DNA from 4 places in the Streptomyces sp. NPDC091292 genome. Region 4 is predicted to be linked to each of the others. Evidence: riboswitches for the same ligand, from Rfam matches in the RefSeq annotation. Region 4 holds a riboswitch; each other region holds the start of a gene.
What was found. A riboswitch is a leader RNA that binds a small molecule or an ion and turns the genes downstream of it on or off. The one in region 4 is predicted to bind cobalamin.
Positions count from the first base shown of each region.

Region 1: it holds a riboswitch for cobalamin, as region 4 does, so the genes downstream of both, metE (5-methyltetrahydropteroyltriglutamate--homocysteine S-methyltransferase) here and ACIQNU_RS07850 (cobalamin biosynthesis protein) in region 4, are expected to answer to the same signal.
Region 2: it holds a riboswitch for cobalamin, as region 4 does, so the genes downstream of both, ACIQNU_RS08540 (CbtB-domain containing protein) here and ACIQNU_RS07850 (cobalamin biosynthesis protein) in region 4, are expected to answer to the same signal.
Region 3: it holds a riboswitch for cobalamin, as region 4 does, so the genes downstream of both, ACIQNU_RS13465 (ribonucleoside-diphosphate reductase subunit alpha) here and ACIQNU_RS07850 (cobalamin biosynthesis protein) in region 4, are expected to answer to the same signal.

Region 1 is NZ_JBIVUQ010000002.1:96,140-103,576, reverse strand. Features, by position in the region: gene ACIQNU_RS08585 (peptidoglycan-binding protein) at 1-330, opposite strand, end outside; gene ACIQNU_RS08580 (hypothetical protein) at 327-1,007, opposite strand; gene ACIQNU_RS08575 (response regulator) at 1,141-1,833, shown strand; gene ACIQNU_RS08570 (ATP-binding protein) at 1,830-3,305, shown strand; gene ACIQNU_RS08565 (hypothetical protein) at 3,302-3,808, shown strand; gene ACIQNU_RS08560 (SDR family NAD(P)-dependent oxidoreductase) at 3,873-4,673, opposite strand; gene ACIQNU_RS08555 (TetR/AcrR family transcriptional regulator) at 4,806-5,450, shown strand; cobalamin riboswitch at 5,537-5,770, shown strand; gene metE (5-methyltetrahydropteroyltriglutamate--homocysteine S-methyltransferase) at 5,938-7,437, shown strand, end outside.
Region 2 is NZ_JBIVUQ010000002.1:88,702-96,138, reverse strand. Features, by position in the region: gene metE (5-methyltetrahydropteroyltriglutamate--homocysteine S-methyltransferase) at 1-818, shown strand, start outside; gene ACIQNU_RS08545 (CbtA family protein) at 913-1,671, opposite strand; gene ACIQNU_RS08540 (CbtB-domain containing protein) at 1,694-1,915, opposite strand; cobalamin riboswitch at 1,951-2,136, opposite strand; gene ACIQNU_RS08535 (antibiotic biosynthesis monooxygenase family protein) at 2,279-2,611, shown strand; gene ACIQNU_RS08530 (ABC transporter ATP-binding protein) at 2,708-4,417, shown strand; gene ACIQNU_RS08525 (ABC transporter ATP-binding protein) at 4,414-6,207, shown strand; gene ACIQNU_RS08520 (iron-siderophore ABC transporter substrate-binding protein) at 6,305-7,381, shown strand.
Region 3 is NZ_JBIVUQ010000003.1:477,962-485,398, reverse strand. Features, by position in the region: gene ACIQNU_RS13490 (carbohydrate ABC transporter permease) at 1-182, opposite strand, end outside; gene ACIQNU_RS13485 (extracellular solute-binding protein) at 427-1,713, opposite strand; gene ACIQNU_RS13480 (GntR family transcriptional regulator) at 1,997-2,773, shown strand; gene ACIQNU_RS13475 (carbon starvation CstA family protein) at 2,913-5,045, shown strand; gene ACIQNU_RS13470 (YbdD/YjiX family protein) at 5,045-5,245, shown strand; cobalamin riboswitch at 5,297-5,433, shown strand; gene ACIQNU_RS13465 (ribonucleoside-diphosphate reductase subunit alpha) at 5,569-7,437, shown strand, end outside.
Region 4 is NZ_JBIVUQ010000001.1:1,627,575-1,635,011, forward strand. Features, by position in the region: gene cobN (cobaltochelatase subunit CobN) at 1-1,879, opposite strand, end outside; gene ACIQNU_RS07845 (cobyric acid synthase) at 1,876-3,492, opposite strand; gene ACIQNU_RS07850 (cobalamin biosynthesis protein) at 3,507-4,490, opposite strand; cobalamin riboswitch at 4,675-4,800, opposite strand; gene ACIQNU_RS07855 (hypothetical protein) at 4,994-5,278, opposite strand; gene ACIQNU_RS07860 (anion permease) at 5,292-6,656, opposite strand; gene ACIQNU_RS07865 (lysozyme) at 6,891-7,437, opposite strand, start outside.

The sequences.
Region 1 (7,437 bases), on a different contig from region 4:
GACCGGCCCGTAGAGCAGCGTGACGGGTTTGTCGTTCAGCTCGTACAGCGCCTGCCCCATGGTCAGCGTCGTCCCCTCGGACGCGGCCACCGTGACGGTGCCCTCGACGGCCGATGGGACGGCGCGGCGCTGCGCGAAGTCGAGCTTGCCGTCGACGGTCTTGGACTGCACGAGGTCGGTGCGGACGATCTTCGCGGTGGCGGGCGGCAGATCGCCGCCCTTCCCGGAGGCGCCCGCGTCGCCGCCGTTCCCGAGGAGGACGAATCCCCCGGTGACGGCGGCGCCGGCGGTCACGACGGCGAGGCCGAGAAAGGTGGTGCGGCGGCTCACTGCATGCCGTCCAGACCGTCGAGCAGCTTCGACTCGCACGCCTTGCGGGCCTGCTTGTACTTCGGGGACTCCTCGTCGTAGGCCCGGGACAGCGGGTCCGGCTGCCCGCCGGGCTGGGCGTTGCCCGCGCTCATGGTCGGATTGGTGAAGCGGGAGATGCCGTTGTCCCGCATGCACTGGGCGTGCGCGAGCATCGACTCGTACGCCTTCTGCTGGTCCACCTTGGGCTCGGCAGCGCCTACGGCCCGCAACTCCTTGACGCAGGCGCCGTTCCTGCCGCCCTTGATGCCTTCGTTGCGGCCCGGCTGGGAGCCGATCTCGTTGATCTTCGTCCAGTCGAGATGGCCGCTGAGCTTCGGGTCGGGGAAGTCCTTGAAGCCGCCCTTGGCGCGCATGCACGCGACGTAGGTCATCTGGGCGTCGTAGAACTCGCTCTTGGCCTCGGCGGGGGCGCTCGGTTTGCCGCTGTCCTTCGCACCGCCCGTGTCCGGCGCGTCCGACGCGTCCGGCGCTTCGGGTACGTCGGCGACCGTGTCGTTCTTCTGCCCACCGCCGGCGGTGTCGTCAACGCCGCCGCAGGCCGCCGCGAGGGCGAGGACGGGGGCCACGGCGAGCGCGGTCAGAAGCAGTCGGGAGGTGGAGCGGGAGGTGGAGCGGGAGATGGTCTTCGGGATCATGACCGCAACCCTCACCGCGCCACGTGATGGCCTGTGCATGGCCACATGATGGGAACGTAACAATGCCCCCGACCTGTGCTTCCGCCCCCTCCCGGGGCACCGGGCGGCGATCGTGGTGCCCATAATCGACGGCATGCCGCATGTACTTCTGATCGAGGACGACGCGTCCGTACGGGACGGGATGGAGCTGGTGCTGCGCCGGCACGGGTACGGCGTCGCCACCGCGGCCACCGGCGAGGAAGCGCTCGCCGTGCTGGCCGGTCCGGGCGGCGGGAGGATCGAACTGGCCGTCCTGGACCTGATGCTGCCCGGCATGGACGGCTTCGAGGTGTGCCGCCGCATCCGCGCCAGGACCACCGTCCTGCCGGTCATCATGCTGACCGCGCGCGGCGACGACGAGGACATCGTGAAGGGGCTGGAGGCGGGCGCCGACGACTATGTGGTGAAACCGGTCACCGCGCCCGTCCTGGAGGCCCGCATCCGAGCCGCGCTGCGCCGCGCGGAACCCGCGGCGCGCCGGGGCCCGGACGCCGACTTCGCCGGGCTGGTGATCGACCGCGCCGGGCTGACCGTCACCAAGCACGGCGTCCCGATCGCGCTGCCGCCCACCGAGCTGCGGCTGCTCCTTGAGCTGTCGGCGTCGCCCGGCCGCGTCTTCAGCCGCGAACAGCTCCTGGAATCCGTCTGGGACCACACGTTCCTCAGCGACTCCCGGCTGGTGGACGCGGCCGTGGGACGACTGCGGGCCAAGCTGGAGGACATACCGGCGAAGCCCCGGTATGTCCAGACGGTGCGCGGCTTCGGCTACCGCTTCGGACCGCTGTGAACCGCTCCCGGTGGCTCGTCGGCGGGCTGCGCACCCGGCTCGTCACCACCTTCGTCCTCGTCGCCCTCGTCAGCGCGGTGACCGCGACCGCCCTCGCCTACCGCGATGCCCGTACCGCCGTCCTCCAGCGCGCCCAGAACGCCGCCGTGGACGACCTCCGTGAACGGGTCACCTCGGTCGCCGGAGACGTCGACCTGCCGCCCGACCAGCGATCGCTGACCCGGTTCGCCGTGAAGGTCTCGGACGGTATCGGTGCCCGTATCGTCGTCGCCCGCCACCACGATCTCGTCGGGGTCTCCGACTCGCTCGCCGACACGGGGAGCCGGATCACCCCCGAGCTGCGGGCCGCCGTGCGCGGCGGGGGCGGGGCCCGGTTCCAAAGGGTGATGTGGCGGGGCGAGCCCTATCTCACGGTCGGCATGCCCGTGACGTACGCCGACGGGGACCGCGGCCTCTCCGGCCTTGAGGTCTTCGCGATCACCGATCTGCGGGCCGAACGCGACGACACCGCCGCCCTCCTGGACTCCGTACGCGCGGGCATCCTGCCGGTGGTGCTGCTGGCCGCCGTCCTGGCGCTGCTGGCCGCGGGCACGGTCCTGCGGCCGGTACGGAAGCTGGGCCGGGCGACCCGGGAGCTGGCGGCGGGCGACCTCGGCAGCCGGGTCGCCGTCACCGGTCACGACGAACTCGCCCGGCTGGCAAGGACGTTCAACGAGACCGCCGACGCGCTCCAGGCCTCGGACGCGGAGCTGCGCGAGCAGGAGGCGAAGGCGCGCCGCTTCGTCGCGGACGTGTCGCACGAACTGCGGACGCCGCTCACGGCGATGACGATGGTGGCGACCGTCCTGGAGGAGGACGCCGATCAGCTGCCGCCGGACGCGGCGCGGGCCGCCCGTACCGTCGGCGCGGAGACGGCGCGGCTGTCGCGGCTGGTCGAGGATCTGATGGAGATCTCCCGCTTCGACGCGGGTGCGGTACGGCTGAACGCGGCCGGGACCGACCTCGCCGACACGGTACGGGCATCCCTCGCGCTGCGCGGCTGGACGGACCGGGTGGAGGCGCACCTTCCCGAGGGCGTACGGGCGGTGGTGGACCGGCGGCGCGTCGATGTGATCGTGGCGAATCTGGTGGGCAACGCGCTGCGGCACGGCGCCCCGCCGGTGACCGTGACCCTCGGGACGGTCCTCGCGGTGGACGGGGAGTGGGTGACGCTGGAGATCGCGGATCACGGTCCGGGGCTGCCGCCGGGGGCCCGGGAGCGGGTCTTCGACCGGTTCTACAAGGCGGACGCGGCCCGCACGCGGGGCACGGCCGACGACAGTGGTCAGGGCAGCGGCCTGGGCACGGCGATCGCGCTGGAGAACGCGCGGCTGCACGGCGGCACGATCGAGGTGGCGGACGGACAGGAAGGGCGCGGCGCGGTGTTCACGCTGCGGCTGCCCCTGCGGCACGACGGGGAGGACGCGGAGTGAGGGTACGGGTCGGGCTCGGGCAGGGGGTGGTGGTCGCCGCGCTGGGGCTCGGTCTGGTGGGCTGCGGTGTCCAGCCGACCGGGGTGGTGGGAGCGGGCGAGCCCGCGTCGGGCGTGACGCGCGGGATGCGGCTGTACTACGCCTCGGACAGCGGGCTGCGCGGGGTACCCCTCCTCGACGAGGACATCAGGGACCTCAACGAGGTGGTGAAGCTGCTCGCCCAGGAGCCGCCGCCCGCCGAGCAGCGCGACGGCCTCACCTCGCTCGTGTCTCTCGGCGGCTACTCGGTGACGGGAACCGGGACGCGCGTCACGGTGCGCTTCGAGGGCCCGGACCCGATGCCGGGCCGCGGCCAGGCCACGGGCCAACTGGTGTGCAGTCTGGCCCGCGCCCAGTCCGTACTCGACCCGACGGCCAGGGCGGACGACGTCGAGGTCACCATCCGCCCGACCGAGGGCGCCGCGCAGGGCCCGTACCGGTGCGCGGAGTTCCTCAACGGCTGAGTTCCCCAGTGGCTGGGCCCCGTACGGCAACCGCCTTCTGTTCCAGGTGAGTTGACGGCGTGCGTCAGACCGCCGACCAGCCGTTGTCCACCGGCAGGATCGCGCCGTTGATGTTGCTCGCCGCCGCCGACGCCAGGAAGACGATGACGGCCGCCTGTTCCTCGGCCTCCGCGACACGGCCGACGTTCGCCATGTAGGCGGCGAGTACGCCCGGACCCGTGGCCCCGGGGACGGGGTCGACCTGGATGCCGGTGGCGGTGCCGCCCGGGGCTATCGCGTTGGCGCGCAGCCCCTTGTCCCGGTACATCACGGCGAGCGACTTGGTCAGCCCGGCCACCCCGTGCTTGGAGGCGGTGTAGGCGGCACCGGCCGCGCCGCCGCGCAGCGAGGCGGCGGACGCGGTGTTCACGATCACGCCGTTCCCCCGGGCCAGGAGATGCGGGAGGGCGGCGCGGGTGAGGAGGAAGGGCGCCGTCAGATTGATCCGGACGACCCGCTCCCACTCCGTGTCGTCGGTCTCCCCCAGCGCCGACATCCGGTCCATGACCGCCGCGTTGTTGACCAGGACGTCGATCCCGCCGAAGGCGTCCACCGCGGAGGCGACCAACCGGTCCACCACCGACTGGTCGCTGAGGTCGCCGGCCACGGCCAGGGCGGTGCCGCCGGCCGCCTCGATCTCGGCGACCGTCCTGTCCGCGCCCGCCTCGTCGATGTCCGCCACCACCACCCGGTCGCCCTGCGCGGCGAAGAGCAGGGCCGCCGCCCGCCCGATGCCCGCGCCGGAACCGGCCCCGGTGACCAGGACGCTGCGGCCGTGGGCACGGTCGGACGTGGTGGTGGTTGCCGCTGATGTGTCGTCACTCATGGTGTCGCGCTCCTTGTCTCGACTTCCTGTCACTCCGTGACCATAAGTCGCACCGTGCCGAAAATGCTAGAGTCGCCCTTGCGGAACGGACCCGGAAGGGGCCCCGCGTGGGAGAAGAGAAAGGGGACGCCCGTGCCGGCCAGTGAGTCGACGGCCGCCCGGACAGGGCGTCCACCGCTGAGCGAGCGGCGCCGGCAGCAGACCCGCCTTGAGGTGGCGAACGAGGCGGTACGGCTGTTCGGCACCCAGGGCGTCGCCGCCACGTCGGCGGAGGAGATCGCACAGGCGGTCGGCATGTCGGTACGCACCCTGTGGCGGTACTTCGCCAGCAAGGAGGAGTGCGTACGGCCGCTGCTGACCGTCGGCATGGAGGCGATGGCGGCCCGGCTGCGCGCCTGGCAGCCGGGTGCGCCGCTGATCCCGGCCGAGCCCTCGGACGACTGGTTCGACACCGACGCCGGGAAGCTGGCCGGGATGCGGGAGATCGTCCGTCTCACCCGCGACGAGCCGGCCCTGCGCGCGGTCTGGCTCCAGGCGCACCACGACGCCGAGGCGCTCTTCACCCGGGCGCTCGCCGAGCGCGGCGGGCACGACCCCGCCGCCATGGAACCGCGCGTCCAGGCCGCGGTGATCAATGCGGCGCTGCGGGTCGCCGTGGAGGACTGGGCCTGGCAGGCCCCGCGGGCGGAGGAGTCGACGGAAAGGGTCGTGGCCGGCATGCAGCAGGTCATGCGGCGCGCCCTGCGGATCGCGGCGGCGGGCCTGCCGGACAGCTGAGCCCCGCGCGCCCGCCCCGGTCCCGGGTGTTCCAGCTCACCATCCGGATGATGGACCTGTCCCTGTGCTGCCGTGTGGGACGCCGTAGGCTGGTCGGTGCAGTTGGTTCGCCCCGTCCGCCAGGCGGGAGGCGTCGCAAGAGGGAACCCGGTGGGAATCCGGGACTGCCCCGCAGCGGTGAGTGGGAACGACCGCCGTCATACGCACTGGGCCCGGTGAACAGGGTCTGGGAAGCGACGGCCAGTAGGTGTCCCGTACGGAGTCCGTACGGCTGGACGCGCCCGCGAGTCCGAAGACCTGCCAGCCGCCCGCGTACGACCCGATCGTGCGCGGACATCCCGGTGACCTCGTGGGCGGGTCGGCGTACATATCGGACGGACGACCGCGCTGTGCCGCGTGAGGTCGTTTCTCCGTCCGGTCCGTCACCCCTTCGCGCTCGCGTCCCGTCGCCGGGATCTCAGGGATTCATCTCGCGAAGGAGATCTCCGTGACCAGCAGGACCGCAGCCGCGGCAGCACGGGCCACCGTGTACGGCTACCCCCGCCAAGGCCAGGGCCGGGAGTTGAAGAAGGCGATCGAGGGCTACTGGAAGGGCCGGGTCACCGCCGACGCCCTGCGCGCCACGGTCGCCGGACTGCGCCGCGCCAATTGGCAGGAGCTGGCCGGGACCGGCGTCCACGAGGTGCCGACCGGTGACTTCTCGTACTACGACCATGTGCTCGACACCACCGTCATGGTCGGTGCGATCCCCGCCCGGCACCGTGCCGCCGTCGACGCGGACGCCCTGGACGGCTACTTCGCCATGGCGCGGGGCACCCAGGACGTGGCGCCGCTGGAGATGACGAAGTGGTTCGACACGAACTACCACTATCTGGTGCCCGAGTTGGGCCCCGGCACGGTGTTCACCGCCGACTCGACCAAGCAGGTCGCGGAGCTGAAGGAAGCCCTCGCGCTCGGGCTCGACCCCCGCCCGGTGCTCGTCGGCCCCGTCACCTACCTCCTGCTCGCGAAGCCCGCCCCGGGTGTGGCGGCGGACTTCGACCCGCTGACCCTCCTCGACCGGCTGCTTCCCGTGTACGCGGAGGTCGTCGCCGACCTGCGCGCCGCCGGCGCCGCCTGGGTCCAGTTCGACGAGCCCGCCCTCGTCCAGGACCGCACCCCGGCCGAACTGAACGCCGCCGCCCGCGCCTACCGCGACCTCGGCGCCCTCACCGACCGCCCGAAGCTCCTTGTCGCCTCCTACTTCGACCGGCTCGGCGACGCGCTCCCGGTCCTCGCCAAGGCTCCGGTGGACGGTCTCGCCCTGGACTTCACCGGGTCCGCCGCCGCCAATCTGGACGCCCTGGCCGCCGTGGGCGGGCTGCCCGGCAAGCGGCTGGTGGCGGGGGTGGTCGACGGCCGCAACATCTGGGTGAACGACCTGGAGAAGTCCCTGGCCACGCTCGGCACCCTCCTCGGCCTCGCCGACCGGGTCGATGTGTCGGCCTCCTGCTCCCTGCTGCACGTGCCGCTCGACTCCGCGCCGGAGCGGGACATCGAGCCGCAGATCCTGCGCTGGCTCGCCTTCGCCCGCCAGAAGTCGGCCGAGGTCGTCTCCCTCGCCAAGGGCCTGGCCCAGGGCACCGACACGATCGCCGCCGAACTCGCCGCGAACCGCGCCGACCTGGCGTCCCGCGCGGGCTCGCCGATCACGCACGACCCGGCCGTACGGGCCCGCGCAGCCGCCGTCACGCAGGCCGACGCCCGCCGGTCCGAGCCGTACGGGGAGCGGGCCGCGGCGCAACGGGCCCACCTGGGGCTGCCGCTGCTGCCGACCACCAGCATCGGTTCCTTCCCACAGACCGCCGACCTGCGCGCCGCGCGCGCCGATCTGCGGGCCGGGCGCATCGGCGCCGCGGGCTACGAGGAGCGCATCAGGGCGGAGATCCAGGAGGTGATCTCCTTCCAGGAGAAGACCGGTCTGGACGTCCTAGTGCACGGCGAGGCC
Region 2 (7,437 bases), on a different contig from region 4:
AACGCAACGACATGGTGCAGTACTTCGCCGAGCAGTTGACGGGGTACCTGGCCACGCAGCACGGCTGGGTGCAGTCCTACGGCACCCGCTATGTCCGCCCGCCGATCCTCGCGGGCGACATCTCGCGGCCCGAGCCGATGACGGTGCGCTGGACGACGTATGCCCAGTCCCTGACCGACCGCCCGGTCAAGGGCATGCTCACCGGCCCGGTCACGATGCTCGCCTGGTCCTTCGTCCGCGACGACCAGCCGCTCGGCGACACCGCACGGCAGGTCGCCCTCGCGCTGCGCGACGAGGTGAACGACTTGGAGGCGGCGGGGAGTTCGGTGATCCAGGTCGACGAACCCGCGCTGCGCGAGACGCTTCCCCTGCGCACCGCCGACCGCCCGGCCTATCTGGCGTGGGCCACCGAGGCGTTCCGGCTCAGCACGAGCGGGGTGCGTCCGGCCACGCAGATCCATACGCACATGTGCTACGCCGAGTTCGGGGACATCGTCCAGGCCATCGACGACCTCGACGCCGACGTCATCAGCCTGGAGGCCGCCCGCTCTCACATGCAGGTCGCGCGCGAACTCGCCGCCCACGGCTATCCGCGGGAGGCGGGCCCCGGCGTGTACGACATCCACTCCCCGCGGGTGCCGAGCGCGCAGGAGGCCGCCGAACTGCTCCGTATCGGGCTGAAGGCCATTCCCGCCGAACGGCTGTGGGTCAACCCCGACTGCGGCCTGAAGACCCGCGGCTGGCCCGAGACCCGCGCCTCCCTGGAGAACCTGGTCACCGCCGCCCGCACGGTCCGCGGGGAACTCCCCGCGAACTGATCCCGGCCCCGGCCGACCGGGGAGGGGGCTTCGGGCTCCCTCCCCGGGTTCCCCTGCCCGGCTTCCCCTGCCGGGTATCGGGAGAGGTCAGTTGTCAGTTGGGTGCGGTGGCCGGCTCGCCCGGGGTGACCCTCGCAGGCCTCGGGTGGAGCAGCCGCTCGGCCAACTCTCCGAAGACCAGGCCGAATCCGCCCCACAGGGTGATCTGCATGGCCAGCGCGGACACCCGGAACCGCCACAGCACGGTGGCCGGGAAGTCCGCGGGCACCTCGTTGACGACGGGCAGGAACGCGTACGCGAGTCCGATCGCGACCGCGAAGGCGGCCAGGGCGGCGACCGTGGCGTACCAGGTGCCCAGCCTCGGTGCGAGGCGTTTGCCCAGGAGGGTCGCGGCGACCGCGAGGAGGATGCCGAGGAGCATCATCAGGAGGTACAGGGTGGTGCGTTTGCCGATGGTGTCGCCGTTGCCGACGGCGGGCGGGTTGGCCGGATACTTCAGGAACGGCACGACGTACACGGCAAGGAGCGCGCACCCGGACAGGAGCAGGGCGGTGGCGCGGGCGCCGAAGCGGCCGACGCGGCCGAGCGCGAAGCAGTAGGCGAGGGCGGCGATACCGCCGAAGGCGATCCCGTAGATCAGGACGCCGGTGGCCAGACCGGCGGTGGACTGGAGGGAGCGCGAGACGAGTTCGACCTCGTGCTCGTGCCCGGAGGCGTGGGCCTCCTCGAAGCCGATCGCCCTGTCGACCATCGGTTCCCCGAGGAAGTAGGCGACGACCAGGGCGAGCACACCGGCGGCGAGACCGGCGAGCATGCCGCGTACGAGGAGATTTCTTACCGTTGCGGAGTTCATGTGGGTCCCGGTGTCCCTTGCGTCAGTGGCAGGGGAAGCCGAGGAGGTGGCGGGCGTCGTGCACCCACTCGTGGACGTCCTCACCGGAGACCACGGCGGTGGCACCCTGCTCGGCGCCGACGAAGTACAGCAGGACCAGCATCAGGATCCCGAAGAACACCGCCCACGGGACGATCGCGCCGATCGGCAGCTTGGCGGGCAGAGCGGGGGTGGTGACGGCCGGCGGGGCGACATGCTGCGCCATGGCGGGGCCTCCTCTGGGAGTTCGCGTCCCATCTCGGTGGTGCACTGGACGACGGCTACGGGTCTGACTCGCCCTCCCTCGTACGACGCGTCCAACTCATACAGCGCGTACGACTCGCACAAGGGGTGGCACACAGTGGCGCGACCGTTCCGGATTCTCACCGGCTTCCGTCCTGCCGTCGTCGATATCGCGTCGACGGTACCGCCTGGCGCGTACATGGCCAAGACCGGGCGTGACCGGGCACCACCCGCGGAAAGGGCCGTTCGGTGGGCGCGGCCGTTCGGCGGAATGCCGGGCCACACGTCTCGGCGGAATCCCGTACCGCACCCGCGCCCCCACCGCCGTAAGGGGAGAGATACGCGCATGACTGTTACCGTGACGATCGATCCCAGCCGCCCGGTGGCCACGCTCATCAACGTGTTCACCGTCTCCCCCGACCGTCAGGGCGAACTGATCGCCCTGCTCGCTCGCGCCACCGAAGAGACGATGAAGCATCAGCCGGGCTTCGTCCGTGCCAGCTTCCATGCCTCCCTGGACGGCGAGCGAGTCGTCAACTACGCCCAGTGGGAGTCCGTGGAGCACTTTCGCGCGATGCTCGCCGACCCCGAGGCCCGTGTACACATGGACGAGGCTTCCGCCCTCGCGACCGACGTCCAACCACGGCTGTTCCGGGTCGAGTCGACCCACTCGCCGTGAGGCCCTTCAGCCGGGCCACTCGGCCGGACCATTGACGCCCCCGCATTTACTTAGAGTAGCCTACCCTAAGTTGACCGGCTTCCGGAGGGTGGCGGGGTGGGACCAGGGGAATGGTCGAGGCGGGCTGTCCTGACCCGTTCGATCAGGGGACAGGCACGGCACCTCGGACTCGGTGCGGCGCTCGGGTGCGGGCACCAACTGGGGGAAGCCCTGGTGCCGGTGCTGATCGGTGTCGTCATCGACCAGGCCGTGGCCGGGCAGGACACCGGGCGTCTCGTGCTCTGGCTGGCCGTCCTGGCCGTGCTGTACGTGGGTCTGTCGTGGAGCTTCCGGCTGGGTGCGCGGGCCGGTGAGCGCGGCGCCGAGGAAGCGGCGCACACCCTCCGCCTGGCCCTGGTGCACCGGGTGCTCGACGCGCGCGGCGGCGCCGAGGAGGGACGGCTGCCGGGCGAGCTGGCGAACGTGGCCACCGAGGACGCCAAACGGGTCGGCGCGGTCAACATGGCGCTGCTGAACGGTGTCTGGGCCGTCGCCGGTGTCACCGCGAGCGCCGTGGCGCTGCTGCTGATCTCCGTACCGCTCGGCCTGATCGTGCTGCTCGGCACCCCGCTGCTGCTCTGGCTCGGGCATCTGCTGAGCAAGCCGCTGGAGCAGCGCAGCGAGGCCGAGCAGGACCGGGCCGCCCACGCGTCCGGGGTCGCCGCCGACCTGGTGGCGGGGTTGCGGGTGCTGAAGGGTCTGGGTGCCCGGCAGGCCGCCGTCGAGCGGTACCGGCGTACCAGCCGTGTCTCGCTCGCGGCCACCTTGCGCGCGGCGCGCGCGGAGTCGTGGCAGACGGGTCTGGTGCTGGCCCTGACCGGCGGGTTCATCGCACTGGTCGCCCTGGTGGGTGGCCGTCTGGCCCTCGACGGCTCGCTCACGCTGGGCCAGTTGGTGTCCGCGGTGGGGCTCGCGCTGTTCCTGCTCGGGCCGTTGGAGATGTTCGCCTGGGTGAACGCCGAGCTGGCCCAGGGCCGCGCGTCTGCCGCCCGGGTCGCGGAGGTGCTCGCCGCCGCGCCCGCCGTCGTGGGCGGGTCCGAGCCGGTGCCGGAACCGGTGCGCGGCGGGCTGCGGCTGCGCGGGGTGCGGCTCGGCGGACTGGACGGCGTCGACCTGGACGTACCGGCCGGGCTGCTCACCGGGGTCGCCGTGACCGATCCGGCCTGCGCCGACGCGCTGCTGCGCTGTCTGGGCCGTGAGGCGGACCCGGAGGCGGGCTCGGTCGAACTGGACGGGGTGCCGCTGACCCGGCTCGATCCGGCGGAGCTGCGGGCGGCGGTGCTGGTCGCCGCCCACGACGCGGCGCTGTTCGAGGGCTCCCTGGCCGCGAACGTCGACCCGGAGCACGGAACGGAGCGGGGCGGCCCGGATCCACGGACCGCGCGGGCCATGGCCGCCGCACGCGCCGACGAGGTCGCACGCTCCCTGCCCGACGGCACCGCCACCGAGGTCGGCGAGGGCGGCCGGTCCCTGTCCGGCGGGCAGCGTCAACGGGCCCTGCTGGCAAGGGCGTTGCGCGCCGATCCGGCCGTCCTGGTCGTGCACGACCCGACGACGGCAGTGGACGCGGTGACCGAGGCCCGTATCGCGGAAGGGCTCCGCGAGGTCCGGCGGGGGCGCACCACGGTCGTGGTGACCAACAGCCCGGCACTGCTCGCCGTGGTCGACCGGGTGGTGCTCCTCGACGCGGGCCGGGTCGGGGCCGAGGGCACGCACGCGGAGCTGGTGCGGGCCGACGCGGCCTACCGGACGGCGGTGCTCGCATGACGACACAGACCGGACCAGCGGCTCCCGACCGCACCCTGCTGCCCACGGCCACGCCCGCCCGCACCCGGGCCGCCGTCCGCGAACTGCTGCGTCCGCACCGGGGGTTGGCCGTCGCCGGGTTCGGCATGGTGGCGCTGGCCACCGCCGTCGGGCTGTGCACCCAACCCCTGCTCGGCCACATCGTCGACGTGGTCACCGAGAAGCGCCCGGCCGGGGCGCTCACGCTGCCCGTGGTCGCGCTGGCCGGGGTCGCGGTGGTGCAGGGCGCCACGACCGCGCTGGGCATGTTCCTGGTGTCCCGGCTCGGCGAGACCGCGCTCGCCCGGCTGCGGGAACTCTTCGTGGAGCGCGCCCTGTCGCTGCCGCTTGAGCGGCTGGAGAGCGCGGGCTCCGGCGATCTCAACGCCCGGGTCACCCGGGACGTGTCGCGGGTCGCCGAAGCAGTGCGCGGCGCCCTGCCCGAGCTGGCCCGCTCCGGGCTGTCGATCGTGCTCACCCTGGGCGCCCTCGCCCTCCTCGACTGGCGGTTCCTGCTGGCCGCGCTGGTCGCCGTGCCCGTACAGGCGCACACCGCCCGCTGGTACGTGCGCCACGCCGTCCCGCTGTACGCGAAGGAGCGGATCGCGACCGGGGCCCAGCAGCAGCAGTTGCTGGACAGCATCGGCGGGGCGCGGACCGTACGCGCGTACCGGCTCCAGGACGGCCACACCCGGCGGGTCACCGAGCGGTCGCGGGCGGCGGTGGAGCTGACGATGAGCGGGGTGCGGCTGGTGCTGCGCTTCTACAGCCGGCTGCACATCGCCGAGTTCGCGGGGCTGACCGCCGTCCTGGTCACCGGTTTCCTGCTGGTGCGGTCCGGCTCCGCCTCGGTCGGTACGGCGACGGCCGCCGCCCTCTACTTCCACAGCCTCTTCGGACCGGTCAACACCGCGCTGGTGCTGCTGGACGACGCCCAGTCGGCGACGGCCGCACTGGCGCGCCTCGTCGGGGTGGTGGACGAGCCGGCGCCCGCGGCCTCCGGGCGCGAGGACGACCGTACGGCCCCTGGGGGCGCCGCCCTGTCCGTGACGCTGACCGGGGTCTCGCACGCGTATGTGCCGGGCCGTCCGGTCCTGCACGACATCGACCTGGAGGTGCGGCCCAAGGAGCGGGTCGCGCTGGTCGGTACGAGCGGTGCGGGCAAGACGACCCTGGCCAAGCTGGTCGCCGGGCTGCACCACCCGGTGACGGGCACCGTCGACATCGGCGGCACCGCGCCGGACGAGTCGGGCCGGCTGGTGGGGCTCGTCACCCAGGAGGTGCACGTCTTCGCCGGACCGCTCGCCGAAGACCTGCGGCTCGCCCGCCCGGACGCGAGCGTCGAGGAGCTGCGCGAGGCGCTGGACACCGTGGGCGCTCTCGGCTGGGCCGATGCCCTGCCGGAGGGCCTGGACACGGTCGTCGGCGACGGCGGACACCGGCTCACCGCGGACCGCGCCCAGCAAGTCGCCCTCGCCCGGCTCCTGTTGGCCGACCCGCCGGTCGCCGTGCTGGACGAGGCCACCGCAGAGGCGGGCAGTTCGGGCGCACGCCTCCTGGACGAGGCCGCCGAGCGCGCGCTGCGGGGCCGTACGGCGCTGGTCGTGGCGCACCGGCTCAGCCAGGCCGCCGCGGCCGACCGGGTGGTCGTACTGAGCGACGGCCGGATCGTGGAGACCGGCACGCACGCCGAACTCCTCGCCGCCGACGGCGCGTACGCGTCCCTGTGGCACACCTGGTCCGGCAGCCGCTCCCCCGACGAACCCCACTGATCCCCTCTCTCCCCCGGGCCCTTGCCGGACACCCACCCCCCTGAAACACCCTCTCGACCCACCCTCCGCCCGACGCCACGAACAGAAGGATCACCCGATGCCCCGCGCCACCCGAGCCTCCCGGCTGACCGGCCTGCTCGCCTCCGTATCGCTGCTCTCCGCGGCGGCGGTCGGCTGCGGCTCCTCCGACCCCGATTCCGACTCCGGAGCTTCCTCGTCCGGTGGCTCCGGCTCGTCCGCCGCCGAGGGCGCCTTTCCCGTGACGCTCGACCACAAGTACGGCTCCACGACGGTGAAGTCCGAGCCCAAGCGGATCGTCACCGTCGGCCTCACCGACCAGGACGCGGTCCTCGCCCTGGGCAAGGTGCCCGTGGGGACGACGGAGTGGCTGGGCGGCTACAAGGGCGCGATCGGCCCGTGGGCCGAGGACAAGGCGGGCGGCGCGGACACGCCGACCGTGCTCAAGGACACCGGTACCGGGCCGCAGGTCGAGAAGATCGCCTCGCTCAAGCCCGATCTGATCCTCGCCGTCTACTCGGGGCTGACCAAGTCCCAGTACGACAACCTGTCGAAGTTCGCGCCGGTCGTGGCGCAGCCGAAGGAGTTCAACGACTACGGCGTGCCGTGGCAGCAGCAGACGGAGGAGATCGGCAAGGCGCTCGGCAAGGAGACCGACGCGAAGAAGCTGGTGTCGGACGTCGAGGAGAAGTTCACCGAGGCCAAGGAGGCCAACCCGGCCTTCGCAGGCGCCTCGGGTCTGATCGCGACCCCGTACGACGGCACGTTCGTCTTCGGCAGCCAGGACCCGCGCTCCCGGCTGCTGTCCAATCTCGGGTTCGCCCTGCCGAAGGACCTCGACAAGGTGATCGGGGACAAGTTCGGCGCCAACATCAGCAAGGAACGCTTCGACCTGCTCGACCAGGACGTCGACGTGTGGATAGTGCCCGACACCACGAAGGCGGTCACCAAGCTGCACAGCGACAAGGTCTACGCCGATCTGAACGTGGTGAAGCAGGGGCGCGAGGTCTTCGTCAAGGAGTCCAGCGACTACGGCAACGCGGTGTCGCTGTCGACCGTGCTGAGCATCCCGTACGTCCTCGACCGTCTGGTACCGCAGCTCGCGGCGGCGGTGGACGGCAAGCCCGGCACGAAGGTGGAGCAGCCGGCGTCCTGAACCGGAGGTGAGGGAGGAGGGGGACGGCCCGGTGTCGGGTCGGCCTCCTCCTCCTT
Region 3 (7,437 bases), on a different contig from region 4:
TTCACCAGCGGCCAGCCGAGCAGCACCGCGGTGGCGAGCAGCGCGGGCAGCAGGAGCAGATACGGGGCCGACCTGCCGCCCGCTCTTCTCCCTCGGCTCACCACATCGCGGGGCGGGGGCGCCCCGGTCTTCCGGACGTCGGACGCCCGCGCCGGGTCCGTGCGTTCTGTCTGCACTGACATGCTCGTCATCTCTTCCGTGGTGTAACGGTAGGACGCACGGGGTCTGTCGTCTGGGTCAGGCCGGATCAGGGAGCGGGGCCTGGCGCCGTGCATCGCAAGGCGGAGGAGGGAGTCAGGGCGGCGCCCTGGCGACCGACGACAACGCGGCGAGGTGCGGTGCCAGGCCCCGCGAGCCCGGCATGACCCAGACGACAGACCCCTCGCGCCGGGGGACGGCGGCGTACCGTCCCCCGGCGCTTGGTGATCAGCTCGTCTGGGCGAGGCGCTTGTTGATCTCCGCCTCGACGTCCTTGGCCGCGTCGGCCGGGGACTTACCGTTCAGCACCGCGGTCATGTAGCTCTTGATCGGGTTCGGGTTGTTCTCCACCGCGGCCCACTCGGGGATCAGCGGCGTGGTGCCACCGCCGGCCGCGGCGGGAGCGGCGGCCTCGGCCGCGCCGTTGCCCGCCAGGTTGGACTGGAGCGACTCCTTGTTCGGGATGACGCCGTTCTCCTTGGCGAGCGCGCCCTCGAACTTGTCGGACAGCGCCAGCTTCAGGAACTCCTTGGCCAGTTCCTGCTTCTTGCTGCCCGCGGCGACCGCGAAGTTCGAGCCACCGAGGAACACGCCCTCGGGCTTGTCGGCGGTCTCACCCGGGATGGTGAAGTAGCCGATGTCCTTCTCGATCTTCTTGTTGGCCGCGATGGCCGTGCCGGCCTCCCAGCCCATGCCGATGAAGGCGCCGACGTTGCCCTTGGCGAAGACCTCGGCCTGCTGCGGGGTCGCCTCGTCCTTGTCCTTGGGGGCCTTGGAGTACGACTGGTACTTCTTGTAGATCTCCATGGCCGCGCCCACCTTGGGGTCGGCGAGGTTGGAGACGTACTTGTCGCCTTCCTGCTTCACGAGGTCGGCGCCCTGGCCGATGGTGATGCCGTCGAAGAAGTACCAGTTCTGACCCGGCAGGTAGATCGGCTCGTTCTTGGTCTTCTTGCCGATGGTGTCGAGCGCCTTGTAGAACTCGTCACGCGTCTTCGGGGTGTCCTTCAGGCCGGCGTCGGCCCACACCTTCTTGTTGTAGATGACGACGCGGTTCGCGAAGTACCACGGGGCGGCGTACTGCTTGCCGTCGAAGACGGACGATTTGTTGAGTGCCTCGGTCCAGTCGGTGCCGATCTCCGCCTTGAGGTCGGTCAGATCGGCGAGACCGCCGGTGGACGCGTACGCGGGGGTCTGCGTGTTGCCGACCTCGATGACGTCCGGCGGGGTCGACTCGGAGAGCGCCGTGGTGATCTTCTGCTGGATGCCGTCCCACTTCTGGGTCTCGAACTTCAGCGTCGCGCCGGTCTTCTTCTCGAACTCGGCGGTGAGGTCCTTGGTCCAGTTGGGCGGCGTGGAACCGTCCATGGCCCAGACGGTCAGGGTCTGGCCCTTGAAGCCGTCCGCCCCGGCCTTCTTGTCCTTGGTGTCGTCCCCGCTGTCGTCCCCACCGCACGCCGCGATCGAGAACAACATTCCCGCGACGCCAATGGCCGCAATGAGCTTGCGCTTCACGTCACCCTCCTCAGGATGCCTGCAACCCCCCACCCACAGCGCTGCCTACGACGAGAAACTGCTCGTGGGACTGGGACCTGGTCTTTAATGGTGTAGACCAGTACCCGGAGCTTGGCCTAGACCTTTAGGGGTGTCAAGGGTGTATAAGAAGGGCTGTCACGTCCGTTATCGGACCGACACCTGAGGGGGCACGGCCCGCTCAGTTCGCGCCGTGCCACGATGTGAGCCGCGACAGACGGAGGAGCCGGTGACGGCAGCAGCACAGGAGCCGGGAAGGCGGACGATGGCCGGCGAGACGACCGAGGTGGGCACGTCCGCGACGGCGGAAGCGGCGACAGCGGGCCGCACCGCGCGCGTACCCAAGTACTACCGGCTCAAGCGGCATTTGCTCGACATGACCGAAACTCTGCCCCCGGGCACACCTGTACCACCCGAGCGCACTCTCGCCGCCGAGTTCGACACCTCGCGTACGACGGTCCGCCAGGCGCTCCAGGAACTGGTGGTCGAGGGCCGGCTCGAAAGGATCCAGGGCAAGGGCACCTTCGTGGCCAAGCCGAAGGTGTCCCAGGCGCTCCAACTCACCTCGTACACCGAGGACATGAGGGCGCAGGGCCTGGAGCCGACCTCGCAGCTCCTGGACATCGGGTACATCACGGCCGACGACACGCTGGCCGGGCTGCTCGACATCTCGGCGGGCGGGCGGGTGCTGCGGATCGAGCGGCTGCGCCTGGCGAGCGGGGAGCCGATGGCGATCGAGACCACCCACCTTTCGGCCAAGCGCTTCCCCGCGCTGCGCCGCTCGCTGGTGAAGTACACCTCCCTCTACACGGCGCTCGCCGAGGTCTACGACGTGCATCTCGCGGAGGCCGAGGAGACCATCGAGACCTCGCTCGCGACCCCCCGCGAGGCGGGCCTGCTCGGTACGGACGTGGGGCTGCCGATGCTGATGCTGTCGCGGCACTCGCTGGACGGCGAGGACCGCCCGGTGGAGTGGGTGCGGTCGGTGTACCGGGGCGACCGGTACAAGTTCGTGGCGCGGCTCAAGAGGCCCACCGACTGACCGGACCGGCCACCGACTGACCGAACCGGCCACCGGCCAATCGCCCTTCGGGTGAAGCCGGTTCGGTGCGCGGTGTAGCGCGGGTCCTCTTCCTGTCCTACGGTCCTTCCGTCTCATCTTGGACGGGAGGACCCCCACCGTGCGCAGCACTTCTCCCCGGACCGTAGTCGTCTGGATCCTCGTCGCCCTGGTCGGTGCCACCGGCTGGGCCGTACTCGCGCTGTCCCGGGGCGAGGAGGTGTCGGCCGTCTGGATGGTGGCGGCGGCACTCGGCTCGTACGCCATCGCCTACCGCTTCTACGCGAAGTTCATCGCGCGCCGCGTGCTGAAGGTCGACAGAACGCGGGCGACGCCCGCCGAACGGCTCGACAACGGCATCGACTACCACCCCACGGACCGGCGCGTCCTGCTCGGTCACCACTTCGCCGCCATCGCGGGCGCCGGGCCGCTGGTCGGGCCCGTACTCGCCGCGCAGATGGGGTACTTGCCCGGCACCATCTGGATCGTCGCGGGGGTGATCTTCGCGGGGGCCGTGCAGGACATGGTCGTGCTGTTCTTCTCGACGCGGCGCGACGGGCGTTCGCTCGGGCAGATGGCCCGCGAGGAGATCGGCCCGTTCGGCGGCGCCGCCGCGCTGCTCGCCGCCTTCGCCATCATGATCATCCTGCTCGGGGTGCTGGCCCTGGTGATCGTGAACGCGCTCGCCGAGTCGCCCTGGGGCACCTTCTCCATCGCGATGACCGTACCGATCGCCCTGCTGATGGGCTTCTACCTGCGGGTCCTGCGCCCCGGGCGGGTCAGCGAGGTCTCGCTGATCGGGATCGCGCTGCTGCTCCTCGCGCTCGTCGCGGGCCGCTGGGTCGCCGAGTCGTCCTGGGCCGAGGCGTTCACGCTGGCCCCGTCGACGCTGGTGATCTGGCTGGTCGTGTACGGGTTCGTCGCCTCGGTGCTGCCGGTGTGGATGCTGCTCGCGCCCCGCGACTACCTCTCCACCTTCATGAAGATCGGCACGATCGCGCTGCTCGCGCTCGGCGTGGTCTTCACGCTGCCGACGCTGAAGATGGACGCGGTCACCGACTTCGCCTCGCGCGGTGACGGCCCGGTCTTCGCCGGCTCGCTGTTCCCGTTCGTCTTCATCACCATCGCCTGCGGCGCCCTGTCGGGCTTCCACGCGCTGATCTCCTCGGGCACCACACCGAAGATGATCCAGAAGGAGTCCCAGATCCGGATGATCGGATACGGGTCGATGCTGATGGAGTCCTCGGTGGCCGTGATGGCGCTCATCGCGGCCAGCGTCATCGACCCGGGCCTGTACTTCGCGATGAACGCGCCCGCGGGCGTCATCGGCGACTCCGTGCAGTCCGCGTCCCAGGCGGTGGCCGGATTCGGCTACTCGATCTCGCCGGAGGACCTGGCAGCCGCCGCCAAGGCCGTCGAGGAGCAGTCGCTGCTGTCCCGTACCGGCGGCGCCCCGACGCTCGCCGTCGGCGTCTCGGAGATCTTCTCGAAGGTCACCGGGGACGGGCTGCGCGCCTTCTGGTACCACTTCGCCATCATGTTCGAGGCGCTCTTCATCCTGACCGCCCTGGACGCCGGTACCCGCGTGGGCCGCTTCATGCTCCAGGACATGCTCGGCAACGTCTACAAGCCGTTCCGCAACATCAGCTGGAAGCCGGGGCTCGCCCTGACCAGCGCGGTCGTCGTGGCGCTGTGGGGCTACTTCCTGTGGGTCGGCGTGCACGAGCCGCTGGGCGGGATCAACCAGCTCTTCCCGGTCTTCGGCATCGCCAACCAGCTCCTCGCGGCCGTCGCGCTCGCCGTCTGCACGACCCTCCTGGTGAAGTCCGGGCGGCTCAAGTGGGCGTGGGTGACCGGGGTCCCGCTGATCTGGGACGCGACGGTGACGCTCACCGCGAGCTGGCAGAAGGTGTTCTCCAGCGACCCGCGCGTGGGCTTCTTCCAGCAGCGCGCGAACTACCAGGACGGCATCGACGCGGGCAAGGTCCTGCCGCCCGCCAAGAGCATGGACGACATGCACACGGTGGTCCTCAACTCCACCGTGGACGGCGTCCTCACGGCCGTCCTCGCACTGCTCATCGTGATCGTGATCGCCGACTCGGCCCGGGTCTGCGTCCGGCACCTCCGGAACCCCGGGGCGAGCACGCTGAGCGAGACGCCGTACGTCGAGTCGAAACTCGTCGCCCCGGACGGCCTGTTCGCCACCCCGCAGGAGAAGCTGGAACTGGCAGCCGACGCCGAGCGGGTGCCGTGATGCTGGTGCGGGGGGTGCGCGTCCTGCGCTGGATGCGGTGGTACGTACGCGAGTTGACGGACGAGTCGGCGTACGAGCGGTACGTGGCGCACGTACGGAAACAGCATCCGGACGCGCCCGTACCGTCCCGGCGGGCCTTCGAAAAGGAGCGGACCGACCGCCAGGAGACCGATCCCCGGCAGGGGTTCCGCTGCTGCTGAACCCCGAAAATCATGACGTCCGACACAACATGTGGGGGTGCTTCCCCGGGCCGACACAAGATGTATGCTCGTGCTCGTTGTCGCCGCAGGGGAATCCGGTGCAAGTCCGGAACTGTCCCGCAACGGTGTACTGGTCCGCATTCGCGTGCCCGTGAGTCCGATGACCTGCCGACGGCGTACCCGGTCCGACCGGTCCGGGTACCGACACGACGTCCGGGCCCCGTGGAATGGGTCGGTGGACGCGGCGCACCGCCGTACGCGGGTACGCCCGCGTGCCCCGCCCCCGCTTCCGAGGCCCAGAGCCGAGCGAGGGAGAGCTTCACGTGACCATCGCGCCAGCCGATCCGGCCTCAGCGACCGTTTTGGCGAATGCGACTGTTCCGGCCACCGCGACCGGGGCGGACGACGGTCCCGGTGCCGCGCTGCTGCGGACCCTGACCGCCCTGACGGCCGACCTTCCCGGCGCCGACCCGGGACGCGTCGCGGCCGGTGCGCTGCGGGGGCGCTCCGCCCGCGCGGACGGAGCCGAACTGCGGGAGCTGGCGACGGAGTCGGCCGCCGGTCTCATCTCCGAGGACCCGGTCTACTCCCGGCTCGCGGCCCGGCTGCTCACCATCGCCATCGCCGAGGAGGCCGCCTCGCAGGGCGTGCGCTCCTTCTCGGACTCGGTCGCGACCGGTCACCGCGAGGGCCTGATCGCGGACCGCACGGCGGCGTTCGTCACCCTCCACGCGAAGCGTCTCGACGCGCTGGTCGACCAGCACACCGAAGCGGCCGACGACCGCTTCGGCTACTTCGGGCTGCGCACCCTGCACAGCCGCTATCTGCTGCGGCACCCGATCACCCGCAAGGTCGTGGAGACCCCGCAGCACTTCATGCTGCGCGTCGCGTCCGGCCTCGCGGAGGACGACAGCGCCCGCGCCGTGGACGAGGTCGCCGCGCTGTACGGCCTGATGAGCCGCCTCGACTACCTGCCCTCGTCCCCCACGCTCTTCAACTCCGGCACCCGCCACCCGCAGATGTCGTCCTGCTACCTCCTGGACTCCCCGCTGGACGAGCTGGACTCGATCTACGACCGCTACCACCAGGTGGCCCGCCTGTCGAAGCACGCGGGCGGTATCGGGCTCTCCTACTCCCGGGTGCGCGCCCGGGGTTCGCTGATCCGCGGCACCAACGGCCACTCGAACGGCATCGTCCCGTTCCTGAAGACCCTCGACGCGTCGGTGGCCGCCGTGAACCAGGGCGGCCGGCGCAAGGGCGCCGCCGCGGTCTACCTGGAGACCTGGCACTCCGACATCGAGGAGTTCCTGGAGCTGCGGGACAACACCGGCGAGGACGCCCGGCGCACCCACAACCTCAACCTCGCGCACTGGATCCCCGACGAGTTCATGCGCCGGGTCGCCGCCGACGCCGACTGGTCGCTGTTCTCGCCGGCCGACGTACCCGACCTCGTCGACCTGTGGGGCGACGCGTTCGACACCGCGTACAAGGCCGCCGAGGCCGCGGGCCTGGCGAGGAAGACGATCCCCGCGCGGGACCTGTACGGCCGCATGATGCGCACCCTCGCGCAGACCGGCAACGGCTGGATGACGTTCAAGGACGCCGCCAACCGCACCGCGAACCAGACCGCCGAACCCGGCCACACCGTGCACTCCTCGAACCTGTGCACGGAGATCCTGGAGGTCACCGACGACGGCGAGACGGCCGTCTGCAACCTCGGCTCGGTCAACCTGGCCGCGTTCGTCACGCCCGGCACCGGCGACGGCATCGACTGGGAGCGCCTGGACGACGCCGTACGGACCGCCGTGACCTTCCTCGACCGGGTCGTGGACATCAACTACTACCCGACCGAGCAGGCCGGCCGCTCCAACGCCAAGTGGCGCCCGGTGGGTCTCGGCGCGATGGGCCTTCAGGACGTCTTCTTCCGGCTGCGGCTGCCCTTCGACTCGGCCGCGGCACGCGCCCTGTCCACGCGGATCGCCGAGCGGATCATGCTCGCCGCGTACGAGGCGTCGACGGACCTCGCCGAGCGCAGCGGCCCCCTCCCCGCCTGGGAGAAGACCCGGACCGCGCGCGGCGTGCTGCACCCCGACCACTACGGCGCCGAGCTGACCTGGCCCGAGCGCTGGGCGGCCCTGCGGGAACGTATCGCCACGACCGGTATGCGCAACTCGCTCCTGCTCGCCATCGCG
Region 4 (7,437 bases):
CGAGCGTCCAGATCTGCGCGCGCACCGCCGGGGCCTTCGCCGGGTCGAGATCGCTCACCAAGGCGTACTCGTCGAGGAGTTGCTCCAGCTTCGCCAGATCGCCGTAGGTGTCCGCGCGGGCCATCGGCGGCACCAGATGGTCGACCACCGTGGCGTGGCCCCGGCGCTTGGCCTGGGTGCCCTCGCCCGGGTCGTTGACGATGAACGGGTAGACCAGCGGCAGTTCGCCGAGCACCGCGTCCGGCGCGCAGCCCCGCGACAGGCCGAGGCCCTTGCCGGGCAGCCACTCCATGGTGCCGTGCTTGCCCATGTGCACGACCGCGTCCGCGCCGAACCCGCCGTCCTCCGGGGTGTTCTCCAGCCAGCGGTACGCGGCCAGGTAGTGGTGCGACGGCGGCATGTCGGGGTCGTGGTAGATCGCGATCGGGTTCTCGCCGAAGCCGCGCGGCGGCTGGATCATCACCACCACGTTCCCGAACCGCAGCGACGCGAGGACGATGTCGTCGCCATCCACGTACAGCCCGCCCGGTGGCTCGCCCCACGCCTCCACCATGCCGGCGCGCAGCTCCGGGTCGAGGGTGTCGAACCACGCGCGGTAGTCCGCGAGCGGCACGCGCGCGGGGGCCGCCGCCAACTGGTCCTCGGTCAGCCACTCCACGTCGTGACCGCCCGCCGCGATCAGCCGGTGGATCAACTCGTCGCCCTGGTCCGGATGTCCCTCCACCGTGTACCCGGCGGCGCGCAGCGCGTCGAGGACGCGGACGGCGGACGCCGGGGTGTCGAGCCCCACGGCATTGCCCACGCGCGAGTGCTTCGTCGGGTACGCCGTGAAGACGACCGCGATCCGCTTCTCGACCTGCGGCTTGTGCCGAAGACGCGCGTGGCGTACGGCGATTCCGGCGACCCGCCGGGCCCGCTCCGGATCGGCCCGGTACACCGGCACGTCGTCCGGGCCCTGTTCCTTGAAGGAGAACGGGACCGTGATCAGCCGTCCGTCGAACTCCGGGATGGCCACCTGCATCGCCGCGTCCATCGGGGACAGCGCCGCGTCCGACGCCTGCCACGCGGCGCGCGACGACGTGAGGCACAGGCCCTGGAGCACGGGAATGTCGAGGTCGGCGAGCGCGCCGATGTCCCACGCCTCCTCGTCGCCGCCCGCCGACGCGTCCGACGCGTGCGTGCCGCCCGCCGCGAGCACCGTCGCGATCAGCGCGTCGGCCCGCCCCAGCAGCTCGTACAGCGCGGGGTCGGCGCCGCGCAGCGAACCGCAGTACACCGGAAGGGCGTTGGCGCCGCGCTCCTCGATCGCCTCGCACAGGGTGTCCACGAACTCCGTGTTCCCCGACAGTTCGTGCGCCCGGTAGAACAGCACGCCCACCGTGGGACGGCCCTCCACGCGCGCGGGGGTCCCGTGCACGCCGTGCGCGGGCATCGTACGCGGCTCCGCGCTGTGCCGTACGGAACCGTCGCCCGCCGTGTCCCCCGTACCGCCGCCCCGCCCCGCCCGCAGCACGTCCTGGAGCAGGAACCGGGACAGCTCCACGAGATTGCCGGGGCCGCCCTCCACGAGATACCGCAGCGCCTCGGCGACGGCGCCCGCGTGCACCGTCGACTCGGCCATCAGCTCCGCGTCGGGCACCGCCTCGCCGCCGAGCAGCACCGTCGGGATCCCGGACGCCCTGAGCGCCGCGAGCCCGTCCTCCCACGCCCGCTTGCCGCCCAGGAGCCGCACCACGGCGATGTCGGCGCCCGCGACCAGCGCCGGCAGCTCGGCCCCCACGTCGACCCGGGTCGGGTTGCCGATCCGGTAGGGCGCGCCGGAGGCACGCGCCGCCAGCAGATCGGTGTCGGCGGTGGACAACAACAGCACGGTGCTCATGGCGCTCCCGGTGGAATGAAGGGCAGTCCCGACGGAGCGCCCGACTCGATGAGCCGCAGCAGCGCGTCCGTATCCGCGTGTTCCTCGATCAGATCGCCGAGCAGGTCCAACTGCTCCTCGCGCAGCGCTCCGAACGACGTGTCGGGCGACGGCACGAAGCGGCGGCCCGCGGTGGCCGCGACCTCGCGCAGGAAGGCGCGCCGGAAGCCGTCGGACTCCAGCGAGCCGTGCCAGTGGGTGCCCCACACGGCGCCGGAGCGGCAGCCGTCCAGGGGGCGTCCCCGGTCGTCGGTCAGGAAGGTGTCGCCGCCTCGCACATCGGCGACACCGTGATGAATCTCGTATCCCTCCACGCGCTCGCCCAGGGCATGACCGGACGGGCGGGTGAGGGTCTTCTCGCGGGCGAACCGGACCCGCACCGGCAGCAGTCCCAGGCCGTCCACGGCGCCCGCGCGTGACTCGACCTCGTCCTCGATGTGCTCGCCCAGGAGCTGGAATCCCCCGCAGATCCCCAGCACCGGACGCCCCTCGGCGGCCCTTCTCCCCAGCGCCGCCGCAAGCCCCCGTTCTCTCATCCACTCCAACGCCCGTACCGTGCCCCGGGTTCCAGGAACGATCACGAGATCCGCGTCGGCGAACTCTTCCGGCCGGTCCACGAAACGCACCACGACACCCGGCTCGGCGGCCAGCGCGTCGACGTCGGTGAAGTTGGACATCAACGGCACCGCGCACACCGCGACCCGCAGCACGTCGTCGCCGAGCGGGGGAGCGACCACGGACTCACGGACCGCGCCGCGCAGCGAGACCCGCAGCCCGTCCTCCTCGTCGATGCCGAGGCCGTGCCGGTAGGGCAGCACGCCGTACGTGGCACGGCCGGTGAGCCCCCGGAGCATCTCCAGGCCCGGTTCGAGGAGGGACACGTCGCCGCGGAACTTGTTGACCAGATACCCGGCCAGCAGCTCCTGGTCCCCGGGGGCCAGCAGGGCCGTCGTACCGAAGAAGGAAGCGAAGACGCCGCCGCGGTCGATGTCGCCGACCACCAGGACCGGCAGCCGCGCGGCCCGCGCGACGCCCATGTTCACGATGTCCGTGCGCCGCAGATTGATCTCGGCCGGACTGCCCGCCCCCTCGCAGATCACGGCGTCATGGCTGCCCCGCAACCGCTCCAGGCAGTCCACGACCGTGTCGAGCAGGGCCTCTTGCCGGCCACCGCGCAGCCCGTCCGTACCGGGTCCGTCGTGGTGTCCGGGCGCGCCCGGCCGGCCGAAGAAGCCCTGCGCGCTCAACTCGCCCACCGGCTTGCCGAGCAGCACGACCTGGCTGCTGCGGTCGCCGCCCGGTTTGAGGAGTACGGGGTTCATCAGCGCGGTCGGTTCGACGCGGGCGGCCTGGGCCTGCATCGCCTGGGCCCGGCCGATCTCGGCGCCCTCGCGCGTGACGAACGAGTTCAGGGACATGTTCTGCCCCTTGAACGGCGCGACCTTGACCCCTTGCCGCACCAGCCACCGGCAGATCCCGGCGGTCACGACACTCTTCCCGGCGTCGGACGTGGTCCCGGCGACCAACAGGCCACCGCCCCTGCGTACGCCTCCGGCGCTCGTGGTCCCGCTCACCCCTGTCCCTCCGCTCATCCCCGTCCTCCCGCGCGCGTACGTCGCCCGGCCTGTCCGCGTCTCACGGCCCCCGCCCACGTCAGCCGTCCGGCCACGGACACGCCGAGCGCGAGCACGCCGACCCGCCGCGACAGCCGTACCGCCCGCTCGATGTCCCGGACCTCGACGGCGCGTCCATGGGTGTTGAGCACGGGCCGGTGCTCGACCCGGCCCCCGTAGGAGAGGGTTCCGCCGAGCCGTACGCCCAGGGCGCCCGCGAAGGACGCCTCCACGGGACCGGCGTTGGGGCTGGGGTGCCGTCCGGCGTCGGCACGCCACGCGCGCGTGGCGCCGCCCGGGTCGCCTCCCGCGAGCACCGCGAGAGCAGCCGTCAGCCGGGCACCCGGCGCGCCCACCACGTCGTCGAGGCGCGCCGAGGCCCACCCGAACCGCCGGTGGCGGGGCGACTTGTGACCCACCATCGCGTCCAGCGTGTTGACGGCACGGAACCCGACCAGGCCGGGCACACCGCCGACGGCGCCCCACACCAGGGCGCCCACCACGGCGTCGGAGGTGTTCTCGGCGACGGACTCCACGACGGCCCGTGCGATCCCGGGACCGTCCAGGGACTGCGGGTCCCGGCCGCACAGATGCGGCAGCCGCTCGCGCGCGCCCGCGATGTCCCCGGCGGCCAGCGCCGCGCCGATCGCCCGCGCCTCCCGGCCCAGGGTCGTCCCGCCGAGCACCGACCAGGTCGCGGCGGCGGTCAGCGCGACGGAAGCGGAAGGAGACGTCCGTACCGCGCGGGACGCCAGCGCGGCGGCGCCCGTCGCGCCACCGGCGCACACCGCCGTGTGGAGGGCGCCCCACGCGCGGTGGTCACGCCACAGGACCTGTTCGACGGCGCCCGCGGCCCGGCCGAACACGGCGACCGGATGACCTCGGCGGGGATCGCCGAGGATCAGGTCGCCGAGCAGGCCGGCGGCGGCGCCGTAAGCGAAGACTCGCTCGGCACGCATGGGTTCAGCCGGCCGAGACGCCTCGGGGGACGGGTACTACCACGGGTACTACCACGTGTACTACCGCGGGTACGACGAGATCGAGAGGGCCGAGAGGGCCGAAGGGCAGGGGAGGCGGGCAGCCCGGCATCGCGCTATGTCCTCACTCAGGGTCCGCGCCCTGGTTCGACGGACACGACGGCGAGAGTCTCCTGGCTCCCGGATCCGCGGCTCCCCCGGTCTTCCAGCCCGTGCGGGCCGTGACGTCCGGTGGGGGAGTGCTCCCCGGTAACAGTGGCGGGACCGCACCGGATTCGCACCGGTTTCCTCTCCTGCCGCCGTGATGGCCCCGGCAGTCCACCACGCCCCGAGAACACCCGTCAACTCACAGTTGACCTGCGAAGGGAGAGTGTGCGAAGCCCCACACACGCGTGTGGGGTGCGGGACATCACATGTGTCCCGCACCCCACACGGAGTACGTCCGACGGGAGCCGCGCGGCCCCCGGAACCCTGTCAGGCGACGGTCAGGCGACGATCAGATAGATGCCGTAGCCGACGGCCGCCACGCACAGCGCGAAGCACGTGTAGGCACCCACGAGCGCCATCGCGCCACCGCTACCGGCACCCCCGCGCGCGGCCGTCCCCTGCGGTGTGGTGGCGTCGGCCGCGGCGGCCTCACCGCCCGCCGCGGGCGCCGGACTCCGCTGCGAGAGTCCGACGATGCCGAGCGTGAACAGGCCCACGAGGGCCACCGTCACCACGAGGCTGACTCCGAACACGGAGCCGAGAGCTGCCCAGTCGATCTTCATGGCTGATGGTTCCTCACACCGTGGCGGCCCGCGGCGCGGGCTCAGCGGAAGGGCCGTTCCCGGCCGGGATGGTCGTCTTCAGGTCCTCGTCGCCCGAGGTGCCGTCGGTGCCGTCGGTGCCGTCGGTGCTGCCAGTGCTGCCGGTGCTGTCGGTTCCTGCCGCGGCGGTCGCGTCGGCGGCCACTTCGGTGTCGCCCGGCTCCGGAGCGGTGAAGGTGCCCGCCGGGGGCGGCGTCACGGCGGCGATGGCGGTGGTGACCACGCCCGCGGGCTCACCGTCGACGTCGTTGACGTTGTCATGGGTGACCGGCCGGCGGCGGGACAGACCCCAGATCACGGCCGAGCCGATGACCAGGAGCGCGCCGGTGACGACGACACCCCAGGTGCCCTGCTTGGTCAGGAACTCGGCGCCCGCGCCGACCAGTCCGGCGGCCGGCAGGGTCAGGCCCCAGGCGACGAACATCCGGGTGGCGGTGGACCAGCGGACCACACCGCCCTTGCGGCCGAGCCCCGCGCCCATCACGGCGCCGGAGCAGGACTGGGTGGTCGAGAGCGAGAAGCCCAGGTGCGAGGAGGCCAGGATGACCGTCGCGGCGCTGGTCTGGGCGGCGAAGCCCTGCGGCGGCGCGAGGTCGGTGAGGCCCTTGCCCATGGTGCGGATGATGCGCCAGCCGCCGAGGTAGGTGCCGAGCGCGATGGCGACACCGGCGGACGTGATGACCCAGACCGGCGGGTTGGAGCCCGGGGCGAGGACACCGCCCGTGACCAGGGCCAGCGTGATGATGCCCATCGTCTTCTGCGCGTCGTTGGTGCCGTGCGCCAGCGAGACGAGGCCGGCCGACGCGATCTGTCCGGCGCGGTAGCCCTTGGCGGTGGCCCGCTCGTCGGCGCGGCGGCCGATGCGGTACGTCAGCCGGGTGGCGAGCAGCGCCGCGAGACCGGCCACCAGGGGCGCGGCGATGGCGGGCAGCAGCACCTTGGTGACGACCGTCGAACCGTTCACGGACGACCAGCCGGCCGACATGACGGCCGCGCCGATCAGACCGCCGAACAGGGCGTGCGAGGAGCTGGACGGCAGCCCCACGAGCCAGGTCAGCAGATTCCAGAGGATGGCGCCGACGAGCGCCGCGAAGATCACTTCGGTCCGCATGCCCTCTTCACTGACGATCCCGCCGGAGATCGTCTTGGCGACCTCCACGGAGAGGAAGGCACCGACGAGATTGAGCACGGCGGACATGGCCACCGCCGTCTTGGGCTTCAGAGCGCCGGTCGAGATGGTCGTCGCCATCGCGTTGGCCGTGTCGTGGAAACCGTTCGTGAAATCGAACACGAGAGCGGTGATGATCACGATCCCGAGGAGAAGCGTGATGTTTTCCATTTACCCAGGCTTCTGTTGGACGTCAGTGGCGGTTGGAACGTAGGCAACCTGAGTGAACGGAAGATGAACTGAATAGGGCGCTGCGGTGTCTCCGTCCGGGGTGACGGTATGCCGTCCGCGCCCGCCCGTCGACCCGCGCCCGCCCCGGCTTCCGGAACCCGACCCTCCGTACCGCCCGGATGCCGGGTTCCGAGCCCTTCACGCCCTGCGCGCGAGGGGCTTCACCGGGCCGCGCTACCCCCGCGCGAACTGCTTGAGCTGGTCCATCGACCCGTTGAAGAGATTCTGGTCACCCGGCAGGCTGCCCCTCCCGTTGTCGTACTGCCAGAAGGTCCAGTAGCCCCAGCCCGCGGGCAGGGCGCCGGGTGACGAGCTGTAGCGGGCCACCCACAGCGGGTGGTCCGCCGCGAAGGCGCGGCTGGCTCCCGTGCAGTCGTTCCACCAGTTCGCCGTCGTGTAGATGACGGGCCGTCGGCCGGTGAGCCGGTCGACCTCGTCGCTGAAGGACCGGATCCAGGAGACCATCCGGGACTTGCTGAGGCCGAAGCACTTCTTCGAGCTGTACGGGTTGTGCTCGATGTCGAGCGCCGGCGGCAGCGTCCAGCCGTCCGCCCGCCAGTCGCCGCCGTTGCGCACGAAGTACGCGGCCTGCGCCGAGCCGGACGACCGGTCGGGGAGCGCGAAGTGGTACGCGCCGCGCACCATGCCCACGTCCCGCGCGCCGTTGTACTGCTGCGAGAAGTACGGGTTGCGATAACTGGTGGCCTCGGTCGCCTTGACG